4 regions of the Streptomyces sp. NPDC043738 genome follow, and region 2 is predicted to be linked to each of the others. Evidence: riboswitches for the same ligand, from Rfam matches in the RefSeq annotation. Region 2 holds a riboswitch; each other region holds the start of a gene.
The links. Region 2 has a riboswitch for cobalamin ahead of AC0680_RS29715 (cobalamin biosynthesis protein). Riboswitches for the same ligand answer to the same signal wherever they lie in the genome.

Region 1: linked by a shared signal. The riboswitch ahead of AC0680_RS34330 (ribonucleoside-diphosphate reductase subunit alpha) and the one ahead of AC0680_RS29715 (cobalamin biosynthesis protein) in region 2 are both predicted to bind cobalamin.
Region 3: linked by a shared signal. The riboswitch ahead of nicT (Nickel transporter NicT) and the one ahead of AC0680_RS29715 (cobalamin biosynthesis protein) in region 2 are both predicted to bind cobalamin.
Region 4: linked by a shared signal. The riboswitch ahead of metE (5-methyltetrahydropteroyltriglutamate--homocysteine S-methyltransferase) and the one ahead of AC0680_RS29715 (cobalamin biosynthesis protein) in region 2 are both predicted to bind cobalamin.

Annotation. Positions count from the first base shown of each region.
Region 1 is NZ_JBWKCJ010000040.1:22,157-27,988, forward strand. Features, by position in the region: gene AC0680_RS34325 (ribonucleotide-diphosphate reductase subunit beta) at 1-985, opposite strand, end outside; gene AC0680_RS34330 (ribonucleoside-diphosphate reductase subunit alpha) at 985-3,441, opposite strand; cobalamin riboswitch at 3,604-3,754, opposite strand; gene AC0680_RS34335 (GNAT family N-acetyltransferase) at 3,881-4,384, opposite strand; gene AC0680_RS34340 (Uma2 family endonuclease) at 4,494-5,081, shown strand; gene mctP (monocarboxylate uptake permease MctP) at 5,163-5,832, opposite strand, start outside.
Region 2 is NZ_JBWKCJ010000028.1:66,860-72,691, forward strand. Features, by position in the region: gene AC0680_RS29705 (caspase family protein) at 1-1,816, opposite strand, end outside; gene AC0680_RS29710 (hypothetical protein) at 1,822-2,259, opposite strand; cobalamin riboswitch at 2,464-2,612, shown strand; gene AC0680_RS29715 (cobalamin biosynthesis protein) at 2,742-3,728, shown strand; gene AC0680_RS29720 (cobyric acid synthase) at 3,725-5,287, shown strand; gene AC0680_RS29725 (putative cobaltochelatase) at 5,337-5,832, shown strand, end outside.
Region 3 is NZ_JBWKCJ010000018.1:141,032-146,863, reverse strand. Features, by position in the region: gene AC0680_RS23555 (cupin domain-containing protein) at 1-333, shown strand, start outside; gene AC0680_RS23550 (nucleoside/nucleotide kinase family protein) at 417-1,073, shown strand; gene AC0680_RS23545 (hypothetical protein) at 1,027-1,467, opposite strand; gene AC0680_RS23540 (MarR family winged helix-turn-helix transcriptional regulator) at 1,638-2,300, shown strand; gene AC0680_RS23535 (alpha/beta fold hydrolase) at 2,376-3,224, shown strand; cobalamin riboswitch at 3,353-3,567, shown strand; gene nicT (Nickel transporter NicT) at 3,599-4,750, shown strand; gene AC0680_RS23525 (VOC family protein) at 4,778-5,278, opposite strand; one part of gene AC0680_RS23520 (IS5 family transposase) at 5,705-5,832, opposite strand, start outside.
Region 4 is NZ_JBWKCJ010000007.1:87,366-93,197, reverse strand. Features, by position in the region: gene AC0680_RS12245 (hypothetical protein) at 1-690, opposite strand, end outside; gene metE (5-methyltetrahydropteroyltriglutamate--homocysteine S-methyltransferase) at 873-3,191, opposite strand; cobalamin riboswitch at 3,357-3,578, opposite strand; gene AC0680_RS12235 (3-hydroxybutyryl-CoA dehydrogenase) at 3,772-4,641, opposite strand; gene aceB (malate synthase A) at 4,638-5,832, opposite strand, start outside.

The sequences.
Region 1 (5,832 bases), on a different contig from region 2:
CGAAGAAGTTGGTCAGCTCCTGGACGTTCTGCAGCTCCATGAAGGAGAACGGGTTCTCCGAGCCGTACACGGGAGCAAATCCCAGGCGCTGCAGCCGCTGGTCGGCGACACACTGGAGGTACTCGCGCATCGACTCGGTGTTCATGCCCGGCAGGCCGTCACCGCACAGGTCGCGGCCGAACTGCAGCTCGGCCTCGACGGCCTCCCTGAGCATCTCGGTGACCTGCTGCTCCAGCTTGTCGTCGAAGAGGTCGGGCTCCTCCTCGCGGACCGTGTCCACCACCGAGAAGGCGAAGTCCATGTGCATGGACTCGTCGCGGAAGACCCAGTTGGTGCCGGTGGCCAGCCCGTGCAGCAGACCGCGCGAGCGGAACCAGTAGACGTAGGCGAAGGCGCCGTAGAAGAACAGCCCCTCGATGCAGGCCGCGAAGCAGATCAGGTTCAGCAGGAAGCGGCGCCGGTCGGCCTTGGACTCCAGCCGGTCGATGCTCTCGACCGAGTCCATCCACTTGAAGCAGAACTCGGCCTTCTCCCGGATGGAGGGGATGTTCTCCACGGCCGCGAAGGCGGCGGCACGGTCGTCCGGGTCGGGGAGGTAGGTGTCCAGCAGCGTCAGATAGAACTGGACGTGCACCGCCTCCTCGAAGAGCTGACGGCTCAGGTACAGCCGCGCCTCGGGGGAGTTGATGTGCTTGTAGAGCGTCAGCACGAGGTTGTTGGCGACGATCGAGTCACCGGTCGCGAAGAACGCGACCAGCCGGCCGATCATGTGCTGCTCGCCCGGCGAGAGCTTGGCGAGGTCGGCGACGTCGGAGTGGAGGTCGACCTCCTCCACGGTCCAGGTGTTCTTGATCGCGTCGCGGTAGCGGTCGTAGAACTCCGGGTACCGCATGGGCCGCAGGGTCAGCTCGAAGCCCGGGTCCAGAAGGTTCTTCTCACCGGTGGTGGCGGTGTGCGTCGCCGAAGCGCTGGTTTCGGTGGTCATTACTGGCAGGCCTCGCAGGACTCGGGGTTTTCCAGGGAGCAGGCGACCGCCTCGGGGTCGGTGGCCTGCTGCGGGACGGGTACGGGGACGGTGCCGCCGGCGGCCGCGGTGCCGCGGGCCGACTGGGCGATCCGGGTCGCCGGCCGCGAACGCAGGTAGTACGTCGTCTTGATGCCGCGCTTCCAGGCGTAGGCGTACATCGAGCTGAGCTTGCCGATGGTCGGCGACGCCATGAAGAGGTTCAGCGACTGGCTCTGGTCGATGAAGGGCGTACGGGCCGCGGCCATGTCGATCAGGGCGCGCTGCGGGATCTCCCAGGCGGTGCGGTACAGCGCCCGGACCTCCTCGGGGATCCAGTCGACGTCCTGCACCGAGCCGTTCGCCTCGCGCAGCGCGTCACGGGTCCGCGCGTCCCACAGCCCCAGGGCCTTGAGCTCCTCGATCAGATACGCGTTGACCTGGAGGAACTCACCCGACAGCGTCTCGCGCTTGAAGAGGTTGGAGACCTGCGGCTCGATGCACTCGTACACGCCCGCGATCGAGGCGATGGTCGCGGTCGGCGCGATCGCCAGCAGCAGCGAGTTGCGCATCCCGGTCGTGGCGATCCTGGTGCGCAGCGCCGCCCAGCGGTCCGCCCAGCGGGGCTCGGCGTTGGGGTAGTGGTCGGGGTGCAGCACACCGCGGGCGGTGCGGGTCGCCGACCAGGCCGGGTGCGGGCCGTGCCGCTCGGCGAGAGCGGCGGACGCCTCGTACGCGGCGAGCATGATCCGCTCGGAGATCCGGGTCGACAGCTCCCGCGCCTCGGCCGAGTCGAAGGGCAGCCGCAGCCGGAAGAAGACGTCCTGCAGGCCCATCAGGCCCAGACCCACCGGGCGCCAGCGGGAGTTGGAGGCCCCGGCCTGCTCGGTCGGGTAGAAGTTGATGTCCACGACCCGGTCGAGGAAGGTGACGGCGGTACGGACCGTGGCGTCCAGCTTCTCCCAGTCCATCGCCTCCTCCCAGCCGGCGGCCTCGTTGCCCAGGTGGGCGGCGAGGTTGACCGACCCCAGGTTGCAGACCGCGGTCTCCCCGTCGTCGGTCACCTCCAGGATCTCCGTGCACAGGTTGGAGGAGTGCACGACCTGGCCGGGCTCGGCGGTCTGGTTGGCGGTGCGGTTGGCGGCGTCCTTGAACGTCATCCAGCCGTTGCCGGTCTGCGCCAGGGTGCGCATCATGCGGGAGTACAGCACCCGGGCCGGGATCTGCTTGAGCGCCCGGCCCTCGGCCTCGGCCCTGCGGTAGGCGGCGTCGAACTCCTCGCCCCACAGGTCCACCAGCTCCGGGGCGTCCGAGGGGGAGAACAGCGACCAGTCGGCGTCCGCCTCCACCCGGCGCATGAACTCGTCCGGGATCCAGTGCGCGATGTTCAGGTTGTGGGTGCGGCGGGCCTCCTCACCGGTGTTGTCGCGCAGCTCCAGGAACTCCTCGATGTCGGCGTGCCAGGTCTCCAGGTAGACGCAGGCGGCGCCCTTGCGCCGGCCGCCCTGGTTCACGGCCGCGACCGAGGCGTCCAGGGTGCGCAGGAAGGGCACGATGCCGTTGGAGTGCCCGTTGGTGCCGCGGATCAGCGAACCGCGGGCGCGGATACGGGAGTAGGACAGGCCGATGCCACCGGCGTGCTTGGACAGCCGCGCCACCTGGTGGTAGCGGTCGTAGATCGAGTCCAGCTCGTCCAGCGGCGAGTCCAGCAGGTAGCAGGACGACATCTGCGGGTGGCGGGTGCCGGAGTTGAACAGCGTGGGGGAGGAGGGCAGGTACGACAGCGAGCTGGTGAGGCCGTACAGCTCGGCGACGTCGTCCAGGGCGCGCTCGCTGCCGTCCTCGGCGAGGCCGCAGGCCACCCGCAGCAGGAAGTGCTGGGGCGTCTCGACGACCTGGCGGGTGGTGGGGTGGCGCAGCAGGTAGCGCGAGTGCAGCGTGCGCAGCCCGAAGTACCCGAACCGGTCGTCGGCCCCGTCGGCGAGCGCCTGGTCGACCAGGGCGTCCAGCCGGGCGGCGTGGGTCCGTACGAACTCCGCGGTCTCGTCGGCGATCAGCCCCTCGCGGTGGCCGACTTCGACGGAGGCGGAGAAGGCGACCGCCCCCTGTTCGGCCGCCTCCTCCGAGATCGAGAGGGTGAGCAGCCGCGCGGCGAGCTTGGAGTACTGCGGCTCGTCACCGATCAGCCCGGCCGCGGCCTCGATGGCCAGCGACCGCAGTTCGGACTCGCCCGCGCCCTCGTACCGGCCGCGCAGGGCGGCGGCGGCCACCTTGCCGGGGTCGGTCGCGGTCAGGTCCTCGGTCAGCTTCGTCAGGGTGCGCAGCAGCGCGACGCCCGGACCGTCCTGCCCGGCCTCGCCCGGACCGCCGGCGGGCGTGGTCACCGCAGGCTGCACGACCTCGGCGTCTGACGCGGGTTCCGTTGGCGCGATGGTCACGTGATGCTCTCCCTCACTCGGCGGGGGCCAGGAGGGGCGGGGCGCGACGGCCGCACGCGCGCGTGCGGCACCCCGTGACGGCCAGGGGTGCGCGGGCACACCGCGCGGCGTCCACCGGCCCAACCCTCGGGGCCCGGACGTATCGACGTCCGCACCGATGGCGGTGCGGGCGTACCGTCGGCAGGTCCTCGGACTTCACGGGCGCGCGGCAGGGCCCTCATCGGGCCACTGGGCGCGCTCTTACACCGTTGCGGGACAGTTCCGGATTCCCACCGGATTCCCCTGCGGCGACAGCGAGGACGAGCATACATCTTGTGCTGCTCCCCGCGTGCACCCCCACATCTTGTGTCGCCACCTCATACCACTCCGACAGGTGTGCGAAGTGCCAGGGGGCGGGGGAGCGCCCGGAACGGCCCTCAGGCCGGGCCTGGAGCGCCTTTCAGGCCACGTCCCGCGCGAACGCCCAGAGAGTGATCCCCGGTACCGGTTCCCAGTCCCGCTCTTCCGCGCGCGCGAACCCCAGCCTGCGGTAGAGCCGGTGCGCGGGCAGTACGTGCCGCGGCGTGGACAGCACCATGCCGCTCAGCCCGAGTGCCCGCGCCCGCTCCAGACACGCCGCCACCAACGCCTCCCCGACCCCTCGTCCGCGCCCCTCGGGCCGCACCGCGAGCATCCGGAACTCGCCCTCCCCGGGCCCCGCCAGCTCCGCATACGGACTCCCGTACGCGGAGAAGGTGACCGTCCCCACCACCCGCTCGTCCGGCCCCTCCACGGCCACCAACACCTCGGCCTGCTCCGCCCGTTCCGCCACCTCCCGCAGCTTCGCCGCGTAGGCGTCGCGCTCCCCGGATACCAGCAGCCCATCGGCCAGATAGACCGCCACCAGCAACTCCCCGACCGCACCGAACTCCGCCTGGCGCACGGGCCTGATCGTGATGTCCATGGGGTCAAGTGTGGGGGGCGGGGCCGACGGCGGGGTGGGTGTCGGCGGGCTCGGCTATCGTCGGTTCCGCACCTCCCTGCTCCGCCCGTTGGAAGAAGGAGAAGGCCCGATGACCGCGCTTGCCGACCGGCCACACGTCATGGAGACGGAGCACTTCGAAGAGGCCGCCCGGATACTCAGCCGCCTGGAGAAAGGCGCTCGGCTGGAATTCATCGACGGGAAGGTCAGGAGCAAGCCGATGCCGGACGGGGCCCACGGGCGCATCATTCAGTGGCTGACGCGCATCTGTTTGCAGCAGCGGCCCGAACTCTGGCTCAACCCCGACCAAGGTCTCAAGGTGCAGGAGTACCGCGCAGGCCGCGCCCGGCCGGACGGCACGCTCGCACACATGGACGCCTTCAACGTCTCGGGCGAGTGGGCAGACCCCGATGCCGTACTCATGGTCGTCGAGGTGACCTCCCACGACTCCGACACCCATCAGCGCGACAGGGTGGAGAAGCCTCGCGCCTATGCGGAGACCGGTATCCCGCTCTATCTGCTGATCGACCGGCAAGCTTGCGAGGTATTGGTCCACAGCCAGCCTGACGGGGTCCGCTACGAGACGGTCAACACCGTTCCCTACGGCAAGCCCCTGCTTCTGCCCGACCCGGTGAACATCACCCTTGAAACCGAGGCTCTGAAGGACTGGGCGGACTGACCGCCCCACCTCCGACAAGCGAACGGGCCGCCGCGCCCAGGAGGAGCGCGACGGCCCGTAGCCGCAAGCGAGCCGGTGGCGTCAGTGCCCCGCCGGTGCCCCCGCCGTAGCAGGCGGCAGCTCCGCCGAGACGCCCTCGTCGCCGGCGTCCGCGGTGTAGTCGCCGGGGCTGGTCTCGTCGACGCCCTCAGGGGCCTTCATGGCCTTCAGGGCGAACGTCAGCACGACCGTCACCACGACGTTCAGGACGAAGGCGGTCAGGCCGATGTAGCCGATCTCGCCGATGCCGGGGATCTCCTTGCTGGAGCCGCCGAAGTGGGCCTGGGTCGGGCTGGCGACGCCGTACGCCGCGAGCGTGCCGTAGAGCATGCCGGCCGCCCAGCCGGTCAGCAGCGCCCAGCGGTGGAACCAGCGGGTGAACAGGCCGCCGACCAGGGCCGGCATGGTCTGCAGGATCCAGATGCCGCCCAGCAGCTGGAAGTTGATCGCGACGGTCTTGTCCATGGTGAGGACGAAGATCAGGGCGCCGACCTTGACCAGCAGGGAGACCAGCTTGGCGACCTTGTGCTCCTGCTCGGGCGTGGCGCCGGGCTTGAGGAAGTCCTTGTAGACGTTGCGGGTGAACAGGTTGGCCGCGGCGATCGACATGATGGCCGCCGGGACCAGCGCGCCGATGCCGATCGCGGCGAACGCGACGCCGGAGAACCAGCTGGGGAACATGTCCTCGAACAGCTGCGGGATGGCCAGCTGC
Region 2 (5,832 bases):
CCTGCCGGGGGGCGGCGTCCCCGGCGCCGTGCCAGTCGACCCGGATCAGCGGGTGGTCCAGGGCCGGGACGTTCTTGGGGTAGTAGGCGGCGTAGCGGTCGCCGGGGGGCGGCGCGGAGCCCAGGGCGGGGCAGCTGCCGATGGCGTGGCCGAGGTTGAAGTCGGCGAGGGACTTCTCGGACACCAGCGGCGCCGCGCGGGCGCCGCGGCCGGTGCCGGGGGTGCCCCCGGCGGCGTCGGGGCGCAGCGAGCACAGCAGCTCGGTGCTGCCGGCGTACTGGCTGCCCGGGGCGGAGAGCCGCTGCTCGGCGCTCTCGGCGAGGGTGGGGTCGGGGGCGCCGGACGAGTCGATGTGCGAGCCGTCGTTGGCGAGGTAGAGGCCGATGGTGTGCAGCAGTCCGGTGCCGGAGAGCACCGGGCTGGGGCGCAGCAGCCGCAGGTCGCGGTGTGCGCTGTCGGTGCCGGTGAGCAGTTCCTGCCAGGAGGCGCCGACGGGTTCGACGTCGGCGAGGCGTTCGGTGGCCGGGATGCCGACGACCAGCGGGCTGTAGGCGACCGGGCCGGTGTTGTGCAGGGTCGCGGGGGATCCGGTGGGCGGCATACCGCGACGGGCCTCCTCGTAGTCGGCGGTGGATTCGGGGACCCACAGGTCGGGTTGGGGTCCCGGCCGGTGGAGCGGGTCGGTGCCCTTGGCGTCCTGGAGGTCCTTGCCGGTGCCCTGGGCCTGGCCCTGCCAGCGGTCGGCGGCGGCGAAGCCCTGGTCGACCTGGTCCTTGGCGGCGGAGTAGACGGTGATCTGGGCGCGCCGGCAGCCCGCGGGCAGATCGTCCTCGCCGTGCAGCGGGCGGGTGTTGAGCTCGGACATCTCGTAGCCGAAGGCGGCCTGGCGCAGGGTGGGTTCGGCCTCCGGGGCGGTGAGCAGCCGCAGTTCGAGGGCGGGCGGGCAGTCCGGCGGCGGGCGCAGCGCGTGCAGGGTGAGCAGTGTGGCGGCGGTGAGCGCGAGGACGGTGCCCAGCGAGAGCAGGAGCCGCAGCCGGCGCCGGAGGTGCTGGTTGAACCAGCGGCGTAAGCGGACCCGCGGCGGCGTCGGGAGCCGGACCTCTGGGGTGGCGAAGGACAGGACGACGTCGTCGAGGGTGTTCTGCTTCGCGGAGCGCGGCTCCCAGACGTCGCCCATCGGGGTCCGCTCGTCGGCGAGCCGGGTGCGCAGCTCCCGTACGAGGTCCTCGAAGGCGACGAAGCGCCGCCCGGGGATGCCGTGTTCGAGGACCTCCACCATGGCCCGGGTGAAGAGGCTGCCGCCGGCCGGTTCGTCGCCGCTGAAGATCCGGCGGTTGGGCTGGGCGGCCATCAGCAGCGACATGGGCTTGCGCAGGGAGTGGAAGGCTCCGTCGGCGTTGCCGGCGTAGCAGCACTCCAGGACGATCACGATGCGCTCGGCCCGTGCGTTGTCGAGGCAGGAGAGCACCATGTCCTGCCAGGAGACGGTGGTGTGGCTCTGCCGGGGCACGGAGGCGCCGACCATCAGCTGCAGATCGCCGCCGTCGCTGCGGACCCGGCCGTGGCCGGAGAAGTGCACCAGCAGCAGACCGCGCGCCTCGTCGGCGGCGGTCTTGAGGGCCTGTCCCAGCTCCCAGGGCTCCGTGGGGCGGCAGACCGTGACCTCGTCGGCGGTGAACAGGTCGGTGGCGGTCAGTGCCCGCCGCAACTCGGGGGCGTTGTCCTCCACCGCGGGCAGGCCGGTCAGCGTGGTGTAGTCGTGGACACAGACCAGCAGCGCCCGGTTGATCTTTCCCCGCGCGTCGTATTCGGACATCCGGGTCAGCCCTCGCCGGTGCCGCCCCCGCGCGTCGGTCCGCCCGGATCGGGGCGTTCGGTGTCGCCGACCGCCTGCAGCTCACCGCCCGTGCCGGCGTCGACGGCGGGCGCCTCGCCCTCGGCCCGCTCCTCCTTGCGGCGCCGCAGCCACTCGCGCAGGGCGATGCCCAGCCCCTTGGTGACCTCGGCGGCGACCGCGCCGACGATCACCAGGATCAGGTCGTCCACTCCCACGGCCATGTCGCCCGGTCCGGCCGGGTCGGCACCGCCGGTGCCGGCCGCTTCGTGGGCGGGGCGCGGCCGCTGCTCCCAGGCGTGTTCCCGGCGGCTCAGCCACGGTTCGCGCTCCAGCCACACCTGGAGGTCGTCGATGTCCTGCTGCGGATTGTTCGTCCCCGTGATCCTGATGCGGATCTCGTGATGACCGGCGCTCTCCGGCATCCCCCAGCCCCCTTCCGGCGGCCCCTTCGCCACCGTGCAACTGATAGTGACGTGGGATCAGGGGCACAGGCAACCGTCTGTGACGCGGCCGCCACCCTGTGGCGTGTGCCACAGCGCGTGCCACGGGGCAGCGTCGCAGGTCAAGGGTGAGTTGACGGGCCTTCGCAGGGCGTGGTGGACTGCCGGAGCCAATCGGCGACAGATGAGGAAGTCCGGTGAGAATCCGGCGCGGTCCCGCCACTGTCACCGGGGAGCGTTCCTCCAGCGAAGGCCACGGTCCGCCTCGCGTACGCCTGACGGCGTACCAGGACTGGAAGGCCGGGGGCCACGCCGATCCGGGAGCCAGGAGACTCCTGTCGCCGTCACGTCGAGCCAGGGCGCGGACCCTGAGTGAGGACATACCGCCATGCCCGGCCGCCCTTCGAGAGCACCACTGCACGGCCCCGCAGGGCCCCTTCGAGGCCTGACGGCGGCCTGACCCGATGCGCGGCGAACACGCGGGATACGCGTGCGGCGCGGCCCTGGGCTTTCTCGCCGACCTGATCGCGGCGGATCCGCGGCGCGGCCATCCGGTGGCCGCGTTCGGCCGGGCCGCGGGCGCCGTGGAGCGCCGGCTGTGGCGCGACCACCGCGGGTACGGCGCGGCACATGCCGTGCTGTGCGCGGGCGGTGCGGCCGCCGGGGCCGCCCTGCTGCGGCGCGCCGCGGGACGCTCCCGCGGGGCCCGCGTCGCGCTGACCGCGGCGACGGTCTGGGCCGTGCTGGGCGGCACCTCGCTGGGCCGGGAGGCACGGGCCGTCGGCGGGGCGCTCACGGCGGGCGACCTGGACGTGGCCCGGGAGCGGCTGCCGCATCTGTGCGGGCGTGATCCGCAGGCGCTGGACGGGCCTCAGTTGGCCCGCGCGGTGGTGGAGTCGGTCGCCGAGAACACCTCGGACGCGGTGGTGGGTGCCCTGGTGTGGGGCGCGCTCGGCGGGGTGCCCGGCCTGGTGGCGTTCCGTGCGGTGAACACGCTGGACGCGATGGTGGGTCACAAGTCGCCGCGCTACCGCCGCTTCGGCTGGGCCTCGGCCCGGCTCGACGACCTCGCCGGCTGGCCCGGCTCCCGGCTGACCGCCACCCTGGCCGTGCTCGCCGGCCCCGACCGGCGCGGCGCGCTGCGGGCCTGGCGGGCCGACGGCGGGGCGCACCCGAGCCCCAACGCGGGCCCGGTGGAGGCGTCGTTCGCGGGTGCGCTGGGCGTACGGCTGGGCGGCACGCTGGCGTACGGCGGGCGGGTCGAGCACCGCCCGGTGCTCAACGGCGGGGCGCGGCCGGTCGCGGCCGGCGACATCGAGCGGGCGGTACGGCTGTCGCGGAAGGTGAGCGCGCTGGCGCTGGCGACGACGGTGGCAGGACGGCTGGTGGCGGGCGCGGTGCGGCACAGGAGCGCGGCGGCGCGCCGCGGGAGCGGGAGGAAGAGCCGGTGAACGGGCGGAGCAAGGCGTCCGGCGGGACCGTCGGCGGGGGCCTGTTGGTGGCCGGTACGACGTCGGACGCCGGCAAGAGCGTGGTGACGGCGGGAATCTGCCGCTGGCTGGTACGGCAGGGCGTGCGCGTGGCGCCCTTCAAGGCGCAGAACATGTCGCTGAACTCGTTCGTCACGCGCGAGGGCGCGGAGATCGGCCGGGCCCAGGCGATGCAGGCCGCCGCGGCGCGGGTGGAGCCGACCGCGCTGATGAACCCCGTGCTGCTCAAGCCGGGCGGCGACCGCAGCAGCCAGGTGGTGCTGCTGGGCAAGCCGGTCGGTGAGCTCAGTGCCCGTGGCTACCACGCGGGCCGGCAGGAGCAGTTGCTCGGCACGGTGACCGACTGCCTGGCCGAGCTGCGGCGTACCCATGACGCGGTGATCTGCGAGGGCGCCGGCAGCCCCGCCGAGATCAACCTGCGGCGCACCGACATCGTCAACATGGGCATCGCCCGGGCCGCCCGGATACCGGTCGTCGTGGTCGGCGACATCGACCGCGGCGGGGTGTTCGCGTCCTTCTTCGGCACCACCGCGCTGCTGTCGAAGGAGGACCAGGCGCTGGTGGCGGGGTACCTCGTCAACAAGTTCCGGGGCGATGTGACGCTGTTGGAGCCCGGCCTGGAGATGATGCGGCGCCTGAGCGGGCGGCCGACGCTGGGCGTGCTGCCCTTCGCGCACGGGCTGGGCATCGACGAGGAGGACGGCCTGCGGGTGTCTCTGCGCGGCACGGTGCGCGAAAGCGTGGTGGCGCCGCCGCACGGCGCCGATGTGCTGCGGGTCGCGGTCGCCGCCGTACCGCTGATGTCGAACTTCACGGACGTGGACGCGCTGGCCGCCGAACCGGGCGTGGTGGTGCGGTTCGTGGACCGGGCCGAGGAGCTGGCCGACGCGGATCTGGTGGTGCTGCCGGGGACCCGGGGCACGGTGCGGGCGCTTGCGTGGCTGCGCGAGCGCGGCCTGGCGGACGCGATCGCCCGCCGGGCCGCCGAGGGCCGCCCGGTGCTGGGCGTCTGTGGCGGCTTCCAGATGCTGGGCGAGCGCATCGAGGACGAGGTCGAGTCGAAGGCGGGCACGGTCGAGGGGCTGGGGCTGCTGCCCGTACGGGTGCGGTTCGCGGCGGAGAAGACCCTCGCGCGGCCGGCCGGGCGGGCGCTGGGCGAGCCGGTGGAGGGGTACGAGATCCACCACGGCGTCGCCGAAGTGACCGGCGGCGAGGCGTTCTTCTCCGATGACGAAGGGCACGGCCTGGACGGCTGCCGGGTCGGCTCCGTGTGGGGCACGCACTGGCACGGCTCGCTGGAGAGCGACGGCTTCCGCCGGGCGTTCCTGCGGCGGGTGGCGGCCGACGCGGGGCGGGCCTTCGTGCCGGCCCCCGACACCCGCTTCGCCGCGCTGCGCGAGGAGCAGCTGGACCGGCTGGGCGATCTGATCGAGGAGCACGCGGACACGGACGCGCTGTGGCGGCTGATCGAGGAAGGGGTGCCGGAGGGGCTGCCGTTCGTGCCTCCGGGGGCGCCATGAGGGGTACGCATGGGACGGATCGGGCCGGCGACGTGGAGGATGACAAGGCATGACAACGGTGCACAACACGACCCCGCAGTACCCCTTCACCGCGGTCGTCGGGATGGACGATCTGCGGCTGGCGCTGCTGCTCAACGCGGTGAGCCCCGCGGTCGGCGGGGTGCTGGTGCGCGGCGAGAAGGGCACCGCCAAGTCCACCGCGGTGCGCGCGCTGTCGGCCCTGATGCCGGCCGTCGACGTGGTCGGCGGCTGCCGCTTCGCCTGCGCGCCCACCGCACCCGACCCCGGCTGCCCTGACGGGCCGCACGAGCCGGGCGCCGTCGAGCAGCGCCCGACGCGCATGGTCGAGCTGCCCGTCGGCGCCTCCGAGGACCGGCTGGTCGGCGCGCTGGACATCGAACGGGCCCTGTCGGAGGGTGTGAAGGCCTTCGAGCCGGGACTGCTGGCGGACGCGCACCGCGGCATCCTGTACGTCGACGAGGTCAACCTCCTCCACGACCACCTGGTGGACCTGCTGCTGGACGCCGCCGCCATGGGCGCCTCCT
Region 3 (5,832 bases), on a different contig from region 2:
AACCAGCTCGACGTCGACATTCCGCCGCATGTCCACCACCACGCCGATGAGTTCGTCTACGTCCTCGAAGGCGAGATGGAGGTCGACTTCGACGGCGCCACCCACCGCCTGACCGCGGGCATGTGCGCCCTGCTCCCCCACGGCGTCCCGCACGCCATGCGCAACGCCTCCCAGCCACCCGCCCGCTGCCTGCAGATCTCGTCGCCGGGCGGCTGGGAGGAGTTCGTGGAGGACATGTTCGAGGCCGGGCCGGTCGTCATGAAGGGCGGCCACCCCGATCTCGACCGCCTCAACGCGATCGGCGCGAAATACGGCATGGAGTACTACAGCTGAGATCCGGAGGCCGCGGCCGAGACGCCGAGAAGCCGGGCCGATCCACCGCCGGCCGGCCGTCGATCAGGCACGATGGACCCATCATGGATCCCCGGCACCTTCTCTCCCGCGCCCGCCGGCTCGCCGGCTCCGCGACCCCCGCACGACGCCGACTGCTCGGCATCACCGGCCCACCGGGCGCCGGCAAGTCCACCCTCGCCGCCCACCTCGTGGCGGAGCTGGCCGGGCAGGCGGCGCTCGTCCCGATGGACGGCTTCCATCTCGCCGAGGCGGAGCTGCGCCGCCTCGGCCGCACGGACCGCAAGGGCGCGCCCGACACCTTCGATCCCGCCGGGTACGAGGCGCTGCTGGCGCGCCTGCGCACCCCGGAGCCGGACACCACCGTCTACGCCCCGGCCTTCGACCGCCGTATCGAGGAGCCGGTCGCCGGCAGCATCGCCGTCGCACCACACATCCCGCTCGTCGTCACCGAGGGCAACTACCTCCTTCTCGACTCAGCGCCCTGGCCACGGGTCCGCGCGCTGCTCGACGAGGTCTGGTACGTGGAGCTGGACGGCCCGGAGCGGATCCGGCGGCTGATCGACCGCCATGAGCGCTTCGGGCGCCCACGCGCCGACGCCGAACGGTTCGTGCACGCCTCGGACGAGACCAACGCCCGCGTCGTGGCGGCGACTCGCGACCGCGCCGACCTCGTCATCTCCTTCGCCCCCGAAACGGCCCCGCCCCCGTCCGACGACTGACCCCCGTCCGGCGGCTGCCCCCCTGTCGCCGCCCGCCGACCAGCAGACCGACCACCGACAGCGCACCCCATCCCACGGACGCCGCGGCCGCCCTCCCCCTCCGGTCCCGGCCCGGCAGCGTCGCACCGACCAGAACGGCGTCCCCGAGATCCGCCGCGATCCTCATGTACGCGGCGGTGCGCAGCGCCGGACCCTCGGGCGCCAGCGCGAGTGCGAGCCCGCTGGCCACTTCCCGCCAGGCCAGCGGGCGCAACGAGATCCGGGTGGCCGGCTCGACCCTTCCCTCACCGTCGACCAGCCCCGAAGGCCGCGCCAGCAGATCGGGCACCGCCGTCACCGCCACCCTGTACACCGCCGTGACCACCCCGACCGCACGCAACAGACCGACCTTCATCCGCCCTCACGCTCTCCCTCACCCATCACACATCGCCCGCACGCTCCCCGCCGCGCCCGTCACCCGCGGCACTGCTCACCGCTCCTCTCCCTCCTCAGCTCCTTCCGCCATCAACTCCTTTCCGCGCCAAGCCCCTTCCCAAACGACATCACCGATGTCATCATGACATCATGAGTGTCAATGAGGGGGATGCCGCAGAGCATGACACCGGCGAAAACGGCGCCGGAGCGCACAGTTCCACCGCGCGCGACGCCGACAGGGTGGGCGCCGATGGACCCACTACCGCCGAGGACCTGCTGTACGGCGTCATCAGACGCCTATGGCCGCTGCACCGGACGGTCGTCCGCGCGGTGGAGCGCGAGCTGACGGGCACGGGCATGACCGCCGGTGAACACGCGCTGCTGGACGCCCTGCGCAGCGAAGGGCCCAGGACCGTGCCGCAGTTGGCCCGTTCGATGGGGCTCGACAGACAGCCGGTGCAGCGCTGGGTGAACCACGCCGCGGAGCTGGGCCTGGTCGTGACGGCCCCCAACCCCGCACACCGCCGCTCTTCCCTGATCGAGCTCACCACCGAGGGCGCGGCGGCGATACGCGGGATCCAGGAGTTCGAGGCGAGGGAGCTGCGACAGCGGCTGGCCGACCTGCCCGCCGAGGACGTCCGCACGGCCCTGCACGTGCTCGACCGACTCGGTGAGGAATTCCGGCACCTGGCGAACGGCTCACACAGTCCACCGGATAAAACTGACACCAGCGGCAGTAACGACAACACCGGCATCAAAAACAGAAACAACACACACGCCACCACCACCAACAACGTCACAAAGCTCGCCTGACCAACCCCAATCACCCCACCCGCCCCCATCCCCCACGCACTCCACGCACTCCACGCACAAAGGACGGTCCGGAGCATGACCCGAGCAATCACCGACTGGTCCGAGGTCGACAACGGCCTCGTGCCGGTCGACGACGGCGAGCTGTTCTATGAGACGGCCGGCTCGGGCCCCGCGGTGGTACTGCTGCACGGCGGCATGCTCGACCAGCACATGTGGGACGAACAGTTCACCTGGCTGGTGAACTCCGGCCTCCGCGCGATCCGCTACGACTTCCGCGGCCACGGCCTGTCCTCCACGGTGGACGGGGACTACGCCAACCACGACGACCTGTGCACCCTCCTGGACGCGCTCGACGCCCCCAGCGCCGTCCTCGTCGGCCTCTCACACGGTTCGCGGGTCGCCCTCGACACCGCGATAGCCCACCCGGACCGGGTGACGGCCCTCGCGCTCGCCTCCCCCGGCATCAGCGGCCGCCCCTTCACCGACCCCTTCGTGCTGGAGCACATCAAGGAGCAGGTCGCGGCCATCGGCGCACCGGACGGCGCGGATCGCTATGTCGAGCACTTCCTGCGGATGTGGGTGGACGGTCCGCATCGCGAACCATCCGCCGTGCACCCGGGGTTCCGCGAGCGGATGCGCGCCTCGGCCGCGGCCAATGTGGAGGTGCATGCCGATGGGCTGGGCGCCGGGATGCCCCTTGAGGTCGGGGCCGCGGACCGCCTGGGCGAGATCCGGGTGCCGACGGTCGTGTTCGACGGCGACCTCGACAGTGCGGACATCTCCGCCAACGCCCATGCCATAGCGCTGGCCGTCCCCGGCGCCCGAAGAGTCCGAATACCGGGCGCGGCCCATATGGTCAATCTGGAGAACACCGGGCTCTTCGACCGCGAACTGCACGCCTTCCTCTCGTCCTTGGACTACTGACCCGGCGTCCCTGGCCCACCGACCCCGAAGCGGAGCGCCGGCCCTCCCGGCGACCACCGGCCGCGAGTCCACTGCCACTGGCCCGCACCTCCCCCCGTCCTCCTCGGCACACCCGCCCTCCTCGGCAGATAGAGTGATCGAGCCGTGGTGTTCGGGAAGACCGGTGCCGGACCTTGTGTCCCAGGCCGGAGCGGCCCTCGCCACTGTGATCGGGGAGTTTCCAGCCCTTTCCGTATGCGCACGGCGCGCGTACGGCGCCACTGACCGCAGCCCGCGGCCGGGAAGGCGGGGACGGACGCGTGCACCCGTAAGCCAGGAGACCGGCCACGGCATCTCACGAACTGATCCACGAGGTGCTGGAGCGTGACCGCCGGATGGCCCTGTCCACCGATACCCCGAACACCCCTGCCCCCGCCGCGTTCCGCTGGCGCCGGCAGGACACCCTCCGTACCGCCGGCCTGATGGCCGTCATAGCCGGCCTGCACGTCGTCGCCTTCGGCGTGCTCTTCCTGCTCGTCGTCCCGCACCACTACTCCGTGGGCAGCCAGGTCTTCGGCGCCGGACTCGGCATCACCGCATACACCCTCGGCATGCGGCACGCCTTCGATGCCGACCACATCGCCGCGATCGACAACACCACCCGCAAGTTGATGGCCGACGGCAAGCGGCCGGTCTCGGTGGGCTTCTGGTTCGCGCTCGGCCACTCCAGCGTGGTGGTCGCGATGGCCGCCCTGGTGGCGGGCGGCGCCCAGCTCGCGGGCACCCTGCTCAACGACGAATCCCGTACCCACCAGATCCTCGGCACCATCGGCACCACGGTCTCGGGGACGTTCCTCTACCTCATCGCCGCCCTCAACCTCATCGCGCTGGCCGGGATCTGGCGGGTCTTCCGCGGTATGCGCGACGGCCGGTACGACGAGGCCGAGCTGGAGCAGCGCCTCGATTCGCGCGGCTTCATGAACCGCTTCCTGGGACGCTTCACCCGCTCGATCTCGCGCCCCGGCCAGATGTTCCCGCTCGGCTTCCTCTTCGGGCTCGGCTTCGACACCGCGACCGAGGTGACCCTGATGGTGATGGCGGGCAGCGGCGCCGCGGCCGGCGTGCCGTGGTACGCGATCCTGTGCCTGCCGCTGCTGTTCGCCGCCGGGATGAGCCTGTTCGACACCCTCGACGGCACGTTCATGAACTTCGCCTACCAGTGGGCGTTCTCCAACCCGGTGCGCAAGGTCTACTACAACCTCACCATCACCGGACTGTCGATCGCCGTCGCCTTCTTCATCGGCACGATCGAGCTGGTGACCGTGCTGCACGACAAACTCGCCCTCGACGACCCGCTGACCGGCTGGATCTCCACCCTCGACCTCGACAATGTCGGCTTCATCATCGTCGGCCTGTTCGTCGTGGTGTGGGCCGCGGCGCTGGCGTACTGGCGACTGAGCGGCGTGGAGAAGCGCTGGGCGCAGCGCGCGGAGGCGGCAGACCGGGCGAAGGCGGCAGAGCGGGCGGCAGCGGCGTCGGACTCCTGAGGCACGGCGCGCGGGCCGCGCCTCACCTCACGTGGCCGAGCCGGCCGCGGCGCCCGTCACCAGGTCCGGCCCCCAGCGCCTGAGCGCCACCGCCAGATCCAGCGGCCGCAGCCGGTCCGCCTCCTCCGGCCCCGGCCAGTCCTCCCGCGGAACCCGCCACATCACCTCGAACTCGTTGCCGTCCGGGTCCTTGGCGTACAGGGACTTGGAGACGAGGTGGTCGGTGGCGCCGACCAGTGCGCCGCGCTCACCGAGCCGCGCCTCGGTCGCGGCGAGTTCGCCGAGCGTGCCGACCTCCCAGGCCAGGTGGTACAGCCCGACCCGTCCGGTCTCCGGCCCCGGCGCGTCCGCCCCCACCGCGAACAGCCCCAGGTCGTGATCGTTCAGCGAGCCGGGCGCACTGAGGAAGGCCGCCCGCCCCGGTATCTCCACATCCACGGTGAGCCCCAGCGCCTCACCGTAAAAAGCAACAGCCCGCGCCACGTCCCGGACGTACAACACCGCGTGATTGAGCCGTCGTACGGCCATGAACCCGCTCTCCGATCTTCCACCACGACACCGCGTGGATCATTCGCCACACTTACTTGAAAGTTCAAACTACAACCGACGATACACCCCCACACACCACAAACAACAGCCCCCCAGCAGTCCCCCCAGCAGCCCCCGGAGCGCTCCCACCCGCGCCACCCCACCGCCACCGGGCACGAAAACGGCCCCCGACTCAACCGAGTCGGGGGCCACTGACCTCGCGGTCCACCACTGGTGGGCACGACAGGATTCGAACCTGCTCCTTGACAGGAGAGGCCGGGCCACCAGGCCGATGGCTCGGGGAAGGAGGCCGCCAGGTCACGGATGCGCCGCCGCCTGGCGCCCGGCAGGAACTCGAGGACACCTACCGGCTGGGCCAGGGGTGTCCGATGGGGCAGGCCCTAGGGCGTGTTGTGAAAGTGCTGGTCACAGCCACTCGTTGAGGACTGCGACCAGCACAGTTGATTCGTAGCGGACGGCGAGTTTGTCGTATCTCGTGGCGACCGCGCGGTGCCGCTTGAGTCGGTTGATTCCGCACTCGACCGCGTGCCGCT
Region 4 (5,832 bases), on a different contig from region 2:
CCGGCGCTCGGCGATCCGCCGCCCGTCCGGGCCGGTCAGCACCACCTTGTACGTGCCGTCCCCGGCGTTTGGCAGCACGCTCGGCACCGCCTCGAACATCCGGGGATTGTTCCAGTACCCGCCGTGGTCGTCGTGCCGGAGCGGGACCGGCCCCTTGAACGCCTTCGAGCGCACCGTGAAGGAGCTGCCGGTCTCCCCCGGATACAGGTCGTCGAAGAACAGCCCCACCGACTCGCCGGGGCGCGCACCCTGCAGGGAACCACTCACCTCGAACGACGGCCGCGGCGAAGCCACCACATGGACCGTGCCCCGGTTCACGACGCGCCCGGCGATCTCGACCGTGAGCGGGTATCTGCCGCGCTCGGCTGTCATCGCGATCCGGCCCCGTGCCTGGTAGCCGAGACCCCACGAGGGCTCCGCCATCGCGTCCCGCTGGTAGGCGAGCCGGACGGGGTGCGCGAAGGCCGGGGACTTCACGAGGACCTGCTCGTGCCGCGTGGCGACGCCGACCACTTGGAGGTCGACGAGCTCACCCGGCCGCTCGCCGTCGGACTGGAACAGCAGCTGCGTCTTCTTCCCGGCGCGACTGCCGTCGTCGGCCGCTGCGCTGCCGGCCGCGCCGACAGCGCACACCACCATCCCGCCGCACACCGCGACGGCGGTGCCGATCGCGATACGTGACCAACCCACGGTGCTTCCCCCTTGACGGCCTTTCCAGGAAAGAGGGGATCGGCGCCCGATCGGTTGCGGGCGTCGAGGGGATCGCAGTTCCCGTGCTCGGCCGGGGAGGCCCGCCGCGCAGGAGGACTGCCCCTCGGCGTCGGTGTCGGGGCCGGGGCACCCGTGGCCCCGGCCCCTCGGGAGCCGTCCGGTCAGGACGCGGGCAGCTCACCGCGGACGGTGCGGGCCGCGGCCACCAGGTTCTCCAGGGAAGCCCGGGTCTCGGGCCAGCCCCGGGTCTTCAGACCGCAGTCGGGGTTCACCCACAGCCGCTCGGCGGGGATGGCCTTCAGTCCGGTGCGCAGCAGTTCGGCCGCCTCCTGCGGACTCGGCACGCGTGGTGAGTGGATGTCGTACACGCCGGGCCCGGCCTCGCGCGGATAGCCGTGGGCGGCCAGTTCGCGGGCGACCTGCATGTGGGAACGGGCGGCCTCCAGGCTGATGACGTCGGCGTCGAGGTCGTCGATGGCCTGGACGATGTCGCCGAACTCGGCGTAGCACATGTGGGTGTGGATCTGGGTGTCCGGGCGGACGCCGCTGGTGGTGATCCGGAACGCCTCCGTGGCCCAGGCCAGGTAGGCGGGGCGGTCACCGGTGCGCAGCGGCAGGGTCTCGCGCAGCGCCGGCTCGTCCACCTGGATGACGGATGTGCCGGCCGCCTCCAGGTCGCCCACCTCGTCGCGCAGGGCCAGGGCGACCTGGCGGGCGGTGTCGCCCAGGGGCTGGTCGTCGCGGACGAAGGACCAGGCGAGCATGGTGACCGGGCCGGTCAGCATGCCCTTGACCGGGCGGTCGGTGAGGGACTGGGCGTAGGCCGTCCAACGCACCGTCATCGGCTCGGGGCGGGAGATGTCGCCGGCCAGGATCGGCGGGCGGACGTAGCGGGTGCCGTAGGACTGGACCCAGCCGTGCTGTGTGGCGAGGTAGCCGGTGAGCTGTTCGGCGAAGTACTGGACCATGTCGTTGCGTTCGGCCTCGCCGTGGACGAGGACGTCCAGACCGGCCTTCTCCTGGAAGGCGAGCACCTCCTGGATCTCGGCCTTGATCCGCTCCTCGTACCCGGCCGTGTCGATCCGGCCCGCGCGCAGGTCGGCCCGTGCGGTGCGCAGTTCGCCGGTCTGCGGGAAGGAGCCGATGGTCGTGGTCGGCAGCAACGGCAGGCGCAGGTGGGCGCGTTGGGCCGTGGTCCGTTCGGCGTAGGGCTGCGAGCGGCGGGCGTCGCTCTCGGTGATCGCGGCGGTCCGGGTGCGGACGGCCGGGTCGTGGGTGATGGGGGAGTGGGCCCGGGAAGCCAGGGCGGCCCGGTTCGCGGCCAGTTGGGCGGTGATGGCGCCGGTGCCGCGGGTCAGGCCCTTGGCGAGGGTGACGATCTCGGCCGTCTTCTGACGGGCGAACGCGAGCCAGCGCAGGACCTGCGGTTCGATGTCCCGCTCGGCCGCCGCGTCGAGGGGCACGTGCAGCAGTGAGCAGGAGGCCGACACATCGACCCGGTCGGCCAGGCCGAGGAGGGTGCCGAGCGTGGCGAGGGACTTCTCCAGGTCGTTGACCCAGATGTTGCGGCCGTTGACGACGCCGGCGACCAGTCGCCTGCCCGGCAGTCCGCCGACGGCCGCAAGCGCCTCCAGGTTGGCGGCGGCGGCTTCGGTGAAGTCCAGCGCGAGCCCCTCGACCGGAGCCTTGGCCAGTACGGGCAGGGCATCGCCCAGGCGGTCGAAGTAGGAGGCGACGAGCAGCTGGGGCCGGTCGGTGAGGGCGCCGAGTTCGCGGTAGGCGCGGGCGGCGCTGTGGAGCTCGGCCGGGGTGCGGTCCTGGACGAGGGCGGGCTCGTCCAGCTGCACCCACTCGGCACCGGCGGCGCGCAGATCGGCGAGGACCTCGGCGTACACGGGCAGCAGGCGGTCCAGGAGGGTCAGCGGGTCGAAGCCGGCGGCCACGCCGGGCGCGGGCTTGGCCAGCAGCAGATAGGTGACGGGACCGACCAGGACCGGCCGGGCCGTCAGACCCAGTGCCAGGGCCTCCGTCAGCTCGGTCACCTGCTTGGTGGAGTCGGCGGTGAACGTCGTGTCAGGGCCCAACTCGGGCACCAGGTAGTGGTAGTTGGTGTCGAACCACTTGGTCATCTCCAGTGGCGCGACATCCTGCGTGCCACGCGCCATGGCGAAGTAGCCGTCGAGCGGATCGGCCGCGACGGCGGCCCGGTGGCGGTCGGGGATCGCGCCGACCATGACGGTGGTGTCCAGGACGTGGTCGTAGTACGAGAAGTCGCCGGTCGGAACCTCGTCGAGGCCGGCTCCGGCCAGCTGCTGCCAGCTGGTGCGGCGCAGTTCGGCGGCGGTGGCGCGGAGGGCGTCGGCGGTGACGCGGCCCTTCCAGTAGCCCTCGATCGACTTCTTCAGTTCCCGGTCGGGGCCCTGGCGCGGGTAGCCGTACACGGTGGCCCGTGCTGCCGCGGCCGCGGACTTGGTGTTCACGGAGATCTCCTTCGCGAGACGAATCCCTGAGATCCCGGCGACGGGACGAAGGCGCGAAGGGGTGGCAGACCAGGCGGTACGACCTCGCGCGGCATGGCGCGGTGCTCCGCCTGGTGTGTACGCCGACCCGCCCTCGAGGTCACCGGGATGTCCGGATGCGAGTCGTTCGCACCCGGGCAGATGGCAGGTCTTCGGACTCGCGGGCACGTCCTCACGGGGGAGGACACCTAATGGCCGTCGCTTCCCAGGCCCTCTCGTCGGACCCAGTGCGTATGACGGCGGTCGTTCCCGCTCACCGCTGCGGGGCAGTCCCGGATTCCCACCGGGTTCCCTCTTGCGACGCATCCCGCCTGGCGGACGGGGCGAACCAGCTGCACTGGTCAGCCTAAGGGCCGTCCGGTGATGCGGTACGTCCAGGTCGATCATTCGGAAGGTGAGGTGAGACACGCGGTCGGCAGGTGTGAGGCACGACGAGGGCGGGAAACGCCGCACATGCGTTTCCCGCCCTCCTGTGAGCAGCCGCCGGAACCCTCCACCGGCGGTGCGGTCCGGGCCCCTCAGCCCGGCCGGACCAGATCCCTCAGTTCTGGTCGTACTGGTGGAACCCCCGGCCGGCCTTGCGGCCCAGCAGCCCCGCCTCGACCATCCGCTGGAGCAGCGGGGGAGGGGCGTAGAGGGGTTCCTTGAACTCGTCGTAGAGCGACTCGGCGATCGAGGCGACGGTGTCCAGCCCGATCAGGTCGGCGAGTCTGAGCGGCCCCATGGGGTGGGCGCAGCCCAGCTCCATGCCGGTGTCGATGTCCGCTGCGGTGGCGAAGCCCGACTCCGCCATACGGATCGCCGCGAGCAGATACGGGACGAGCAGCGCGTTGACGACGAAGCCGGCCCGGTCCTGGGAGCGCACGACCGTTTTGCCCAGGACGCCGGTGGCGAACTCCGCCACGAGGGTGACCGTTTCCGGGGCCGTGTGCAGGGAGGTCACGATCTCCACCAGCGGCAGCACCGGGACGGGGTTGAAGAAGTGCAGTCCCACGACCCGGTCGGCGCGGCCGGTGGCCATGCCCAGGCGCATGACGGGGAGGGAGGAGGTGTTGGTCGCCAGCACCGCCCCGGGATCCTCGACGATCTTGTCCAGCGCGGCGAACACCTCCGTCTTGGCGTCGGCGTTCTCGACCACGGCCTCGATGACCAACTGCCGGTCGGCCAGGTCCTCCAGGCTGCCGGTGAACCGCAGGCGGGCGAGTGCCCGTCGGGCCGCGGCCGGCTCCAGCTTCCCCCGTTGGACGGCGCGTTCCAGCGAGGCGGCCACCCGCTCCCGCGCGGCCCGGGCGGCCGTGGCGTCGGCCTCACAGACCACGGTGTCGAGACCGGCCCGCGCACACACCTCGGCGATGCCCGCGCCCATCTGGCCGCCGCCGACCACCCCGACGCGCCGGATGCCCGCGCTCATGACCGGGTCTCCCCATTCCGCACGAGGTGGCGGGAGTAGGCGTCCGGAGTGAAGAAGCCCGGCAACTCGCGGGCCAGCGCGTTGCGTTCGAACAGATCCCGCACCGCGTCGAGGTCTGCCCACGGGTACTCGGCGCCGAGCGCGGCGAGTTCCTCGTCGAGCAGCCGCAGGACCGTCTCGCGGTCGACGACCCGGTGGCGCAGCCACTGCCAGATCTGCACGCGGGCGATCTCGGCGGTGGCGGCGTCCTCCATCAGGCCGTACAGGGCGACCGCCCCCTGGCCGCGCAGCCAGGCGGCGAAGTAGCGCAGGGCGACGGCGACGTTGGCGCGTATCCCCTCCGCCGTGGGCGGACCGCTGATGCGGCGCACCGAGAGCAGGTCCGCGGCGCTCACCGCCACGTCGTCGCGGGTACGGTCGATCTGGTGCGGCCGGTCGCCGAGAACGCCGTCGAACACCTCGCGGCACAGGGGGACGAGGCCGGGGTGGGCCACCCAGGAGCCGTCGAAGCCGTCCTCGGCCTCGCGCTCCTTGTCCAGCCGGACCTTGGCCAGCGTCGCCTCGTCGGCGGCCGGGTCTTTGCTCGGCACCCGCGCCGCCATGCCTCCGATCGCAGGGGCGCCCCGCTTGTGGCAGGTGCGCACCAGCAGTTCGGTGTACGCCCGAAGGAAGGGCGCGGTCATGGTCACCTTCGCCCGGTCCGGCAGCAGGAAGCCGGTGCGGTGCCCCAAGGTCTTGATCAGGCTGAACAGGTAGTCCCGGCGGCCGGCGTTGAGGCCGGAGCTGTGCTCGCGCAGCTCGTGGAGGATCTCCTCCATCTCGAAGGCGGCGGTGATCGTCTCGATGAGCACGGTGGCGCGGATCGTGCCGCGGGGGATGCCGAGCAGCTCCTGGGCGAGGACGAACACGTCGTTCCACAGCCGGGCCTCGTAGCGGTTCTCCAGCTTCGGCAGGTAGAAGTACGGGCCGTGGCCGGCGTCGATCTGGCGCTGCGCGCAGTGGAAGAAGTAAAGGCCGAAGTCGACGAGCGCGGCGGGCACCGGTCCGCCGGCGAACTCCAGGTGCCCCTCGTCGAGATGCCAGCCGCGCGGTCGGACGACGATGGTGGCGAGCCGGTCGCGGTCGGCGAGCCGGTACTCCTTGCCGTCGGCACTGGTGAAGTCGATGCGCCGGTCGATGGCGTCGAGCAGG